Regions from separate parts of the Microbispora maris genome, predicted to be linked through region 2. Evidence: riboswitches for the same ligand, from Rfam matches in the RefSeq annotation. Region 2 holds a riboswitch; the other holds the start of a gene.
What was found. A riboswitch is a leader RNA that binds a small molecule or an ion and turns the genes downstream of it on or off. The one in region 2 is predicted to bind cyclic di-AMP.

Region 1 (2,192 bases), on a different contig from region 2:
TCGCTGAAGGACTTCACCAACGTCGTCTACAACGGCAAGCACCTGGTCTACGCGACGACGCACAACACGGGCACGAGCTGGGGTTCGATGAACTTCGGCCTGTTCACCAACTGGTCCGACATGGCCTCGGCCAGCCAGAACACGATGCCCTTCTCGGCCGTCGCGCCCACGCTGTTCTACTTCGCCCCGAAGAACATCTGGGTGCTGGCCTACCAGTGGGGCGGGACCGCCTTCTCCTACCGGACGTCGAGCGACCCCAGCAACGTGAACAGCTGGTCCGCGCAGCAGACGCTGTCCACCGCGAGCATCTCCGGCTCGGGCACCGGGCCGATCGACCAGACGCTCATCGGTGACGGCCAGAACATGTACCTGTTCTTCGCCGGCGACAACGGCAAGATCTACCGGCAGAGCATGCCCATCGGGAACTTCCCGGGCAGCTTCGGCTCCAACTACACCCAGATCATGAGCGACACGACGAACAACCTGTTCGAGGGCGTCGAGGTCTACAAGCTCCAGGGCCTGAACAAGTACCTGATGCTGGTCGAGTCGATCGGCTCGCAGGGCCGTTACTTCCGCTCGTACACCGCCTCCAGCCTGGGTGGTTCGTGGACCCCGCAGGCCACGAGCGAGAGCAACCCCTTCGCGGGCAAGGCCAACAGCGGCGCCACCTGGACCAACGACATCAGCCACGGTGACCTGGTGCGCAACAACCCCGACCAGACCAAGACCGTGGACGCCTGCAACCTGCAGCTGCTCTACCAGGGTCGCAGCCCCAGCTCCGGCGGCGACTACGGCCTCCTGCCCTACCGGCCGGGCGTGCTGACGCTGCAGCGCTGATGATGTGACGCAGGACTCATGAGGCCTCCGGTCGGTGTCGCCGACCGGAGGTTTCCTGTTTCCGGACGCGCGGGCGCGCGTCGAGTTCCCGGCCTGCGACGACGCAGGCCGGGAATCGTCTTCCTCGCGCCCGGCGTCAGATTCCCGGGCGTACGGCGGTGAGGAAGCCGCTCCTCCAGTAGCCCTTGAGGCTGTCGATGTGGACCACCGCGCCGCTGTGGGGGGCGTTGATCACCTTCTTGTGCCCGATGTACATGCCCACGTGGCCGCCGCCGCTGGTGAATACGAGGTCGCCGGGCTTGAGGTGGGCCAGGGAGACCTTCTTCTTGACGGCGTCGAGCATCGACCACGTCGTGCGCGGGAGCTTGATCCCGGCCTTGCGCCAGGCGAACTGGACCAGCCCGGAGCAGTCGAACGCCCGCGGGCCTGTGGCGCCCCACACGTAGGGATCGCCGAGCTGCTTCTTCGCCACCTTGATGGCGCGCTTGGCCTTCTCCTGCTGCAGGGCGGACTTGGTGAGCTTCTTGTCCGCCGCGGCGTTCGGGGCGGCCGCGGCGGTGGCCGGCGCCGTGGTCGCCGTCGGGGTCGGGGTCGTGGGTGCCGCTGGGGTGTCCGAGGTGGCGCCCGTCGCGGGGGGCTGGGGCGGGATGAGCGTCGAGGCGGGCTGTGGTGCCGTGACCGTCCCCGTTGCGGCGGTCGCGGGCAGCGCGCCGAAGGCCGCGACAGAGGCGGTGAGCGCGACGCCACCGATCGTGACGCGGGCGATGCGGGACAGAGTGGCGGGGTTGGCAGACAGGGGATCTCTCCTAGAGTCTTCCGCTTGCGCCTACCGGGTTAGCTGACGGATTCGGGCAGGGAAGTCGCCCTACGGCGCGTGGCGCGCCGATTCACCCCGGACCTTCGTGCGAAGGTCGACTGGTTCCCCGGCTCCGTGCTTCCTTGCCGCACGGATTCGGCGTCACCGGCGCCCCGGGGGGCGGAGAGGACATGGCGGCGGTGACAGTGGATTTTCGTTTTCAAGCACGGCGGTGCCGGTTCCGCGACGGCGGCGTCATGGGGTACGCCGCCGTCGCAGGGCAAGGAAACTACCAAGCTCGCCCATATTCGGGCAAAGGGCACATAAAGGGTAAGAAGCCCATAAAAAGGATCACGCCTGCATAAGTGCAGGTCAGAGCCGTGTCATCGGAAAAAACGTGGCGCTCGTCACATCCGCGCGAGAGCCGGTGTGACGCCCTCGGCTCGTGAAGATCAGCGCGTACGCCAGAACGTGCCGTTGGCCGAGGGGTCGTCGGGGTCGCCCTGCGGCACGGTGAAACCCGCACCCCACAGGGTGGCCGTCCCCGGCCTGCGCGCGA
Region 2 (2,192 bases):
CGGGCGCTGCTCGGCGCCAACGCCAGGCATGAGCGGCTGATCGAGGGCCTGCTCATGCTGGCCCAGTCGGAGCAGGAGCTCACCGCCCGCCGCCCGGTCGACCTGGGGCAGGTCGTCCGTACGGCCATGGAGCAGATCGACCTGCAGCCGCGCCGCGGGAAGGTGGTCGTCCACGAGGACCTGCGCCGGGCGGTCGCGCACGGCGACCCGCTCCTCCTGGAGCGCTGCCTGGTCAACCTGCTGGAGAACGCGATCAAGTACAACGTACGGGACGGGGAGGTCTGGGTCCGGCTGCGGGAGGACGAGACCGGGGTGAGCGTGACGGTGGAGAACACCGGGCCCCTGGTCCCGCCGTACGAGGTGGACGACCTGTTCGAGCCGTTCCGCCGGCTCGGCGGCGACCGCGTCCGCTCCGCCCGGGGGGCGGGGCTGGGCCTGTCGATCGTCCGGGCCATCGCGGTGGCGCACGGCGGCACGGCGGAGGCGCTCGCCCGGCCGGCGGGCGGCCTGGCGGTGACCGTACGCCTGCCCGGGCCGGGCCAGGGGTGATCACATCCTGGGTGCCGTACCCACCGTCGCCCGGTCTCTCCCTACTCGCGAGTAAAATCCGAGTTGTTCTAACTTGACCGGTTTGACCTGGTCTATTACCTTTTAGGCAGCTCAGGGCGCACTTGCTCATTCAATGGTCAAGAAGCCCTCCTCAGACCGACGCGGCCGGCCGATCCCGGCTTGCCGCCCGGCCGCCGAGTCCGCGTCCGCGCGGAGCCGGGGACCCACCTCTCCTGGGGTGAATCGGCATGCCTGCCGTAGGGCGCCTTCCAGCCCGAACCCGTCAGCTAACCCGGTAGGCGGCATGGAAGTAAGGGAGTCCGCCCCACCATGCACGTCCTCAACACCTGTATCCGCGCTGCCCTCGCGAGCACCGCTCTCGCCTCGGCCGTGCTGGTCGCGGCACCGGCCGCGCACGCCGACAACCCTGCCAGCGGCAAGGGCCCGGCGGCCACGCAGTCCATGGCCGAGATCGCCAAGACCCTGCCCAAGGTCAGCGCCGCCGACGTGCTGAGCCTGGCCAAGAGCCAGGTCGGGATCAGCGAGAACGCCTACGGCGGCGGGACGAAGTTCCAGCAGTGGTACATGTCCACGGCCCGTGCCCGGGAGACCCTCGCCCGCGACGGCGGCACCCTGAAGGCTTACCTGAACGCGCCCTGGTGTGACATGTTCGTCTCCTGGGTCGGCCACCAGCTCGGCATCGGGCCGGTCATGGGCTCCGACGCCTACACCGTCGAGCACGCCCACTGGTTCGCCGACCACGGCCGCTGGGGCCGCACGCCCAAGCCGGGCGCGGTGGTGTTCTTCAACTGGAACGGCAGCGAGGACATCGACGACATCGTGCACGTCGGCCTCGTCGTCAAGGACAACGGCGACGGCACCATCCGGACCATCGAGGGCAACACCGGCAACGGCGCCGTCGAGGCCCGCACCCGTCCCACCTGGCAGGTGGTGGGGTACGGCTACCCGATGTACCCGGGCGAAGCCGCCACCGCGGCTGCTGCCGCCTCCTGACGGCTGACGCCCCGACCTGCGAAGCGCGCCGGTGACCCCGGCGCGCTTCGACATATCGGCGCTTGGACGCCCCCGGGCACTCGCCCGTGGCCCCGGTCAGGCGCCGACGTAGGCCGCGAGGTGCTCGCCGGTGAGCGTGGAGCGGGCGGCGACGAGGTCGGCCGGGGTGCCCTCGAAGACGATCCGGCCACCGTCGTGACCCGCGCCGGGGCCGAGGTCGATGATCCAGTCGGCGTGCGCCATCACCGCCTGGTGGTGCTCGATGACGATGACCGACTTGCCGGCGTCGACCAGGCGGTCCAGCAGCGCGAGCAACTGCTCGACGTCGGCGAGGTGAAGGCCGGCGGTCGGCTCGTCGAGGACGTAGATCCCGCCCTTGTCGGCCATGTGGGTGGCCAGCTTGAGCCGCTGCCGCTCGCCGCCGGACAGCGTGGTCAGCGGCTGGCCGAGGGTGATGTAGCCGAGCCCGACGTCGGCGAGCCGGTCGAGGATGGCACGCGCGGCCGGTGTGCGCGCCTCGCCGGCGCCGAAGAACTCCTGGGCCTCGGTCACCGGCATCGCGAGCACCTCGCTGATGTCGCGCCCGCCGAGGCGGTGCTCCAGCACCGATGCCTGGAACCGCTTCCCCT

Region 1: another riboswitch for cyclic di-AMP. It lies ahead of AAH991_RS07410 (C40 family peptidase); the one in region 2 lies ahead of AAH991_RS17120 (CHAP domain-containing protein).

The regions. Positions count from the first base shown of each region.
Region 1 is NZ_JBDJAW010000004.1:215,584-217,775, reverse strand. Features, by position in the region: gene AAH991_RS07415 (non-reducing end alpha-L-arabinofuranosidase family hydrolase) at 1-837, shown strand, start outside; gene AAH991_RS07410 (C40 family peptidase) at 974-1,309, opposite strand; cyclic di-AMP (ydaO/yuaA leader) riboswitch at 1,646-1,805, opposite strand; gene AAH991_RS07405 (hypothetical protein) at 2,086-2,192, opposite strand, start outside.
Region 2 is NZ_JBDJAW010000012.1:182,072-184,263, forward strand. Features, by position in the region: gene AAH991_RS17115 (sensor histidine kinase) at 1-549, shown strand, start outside; cyclic di-AMP (ydaO/yuaA leader) riboswitch at 732-865, shown strand; gene AAH991_RS17120 (CHAP domain-containing protein) at 880-1,563, shown strand; gene AAH991_RS17125 (ATP-binding cassette domain-containing protein) at 1,660-2,192, opposite strand, start outside.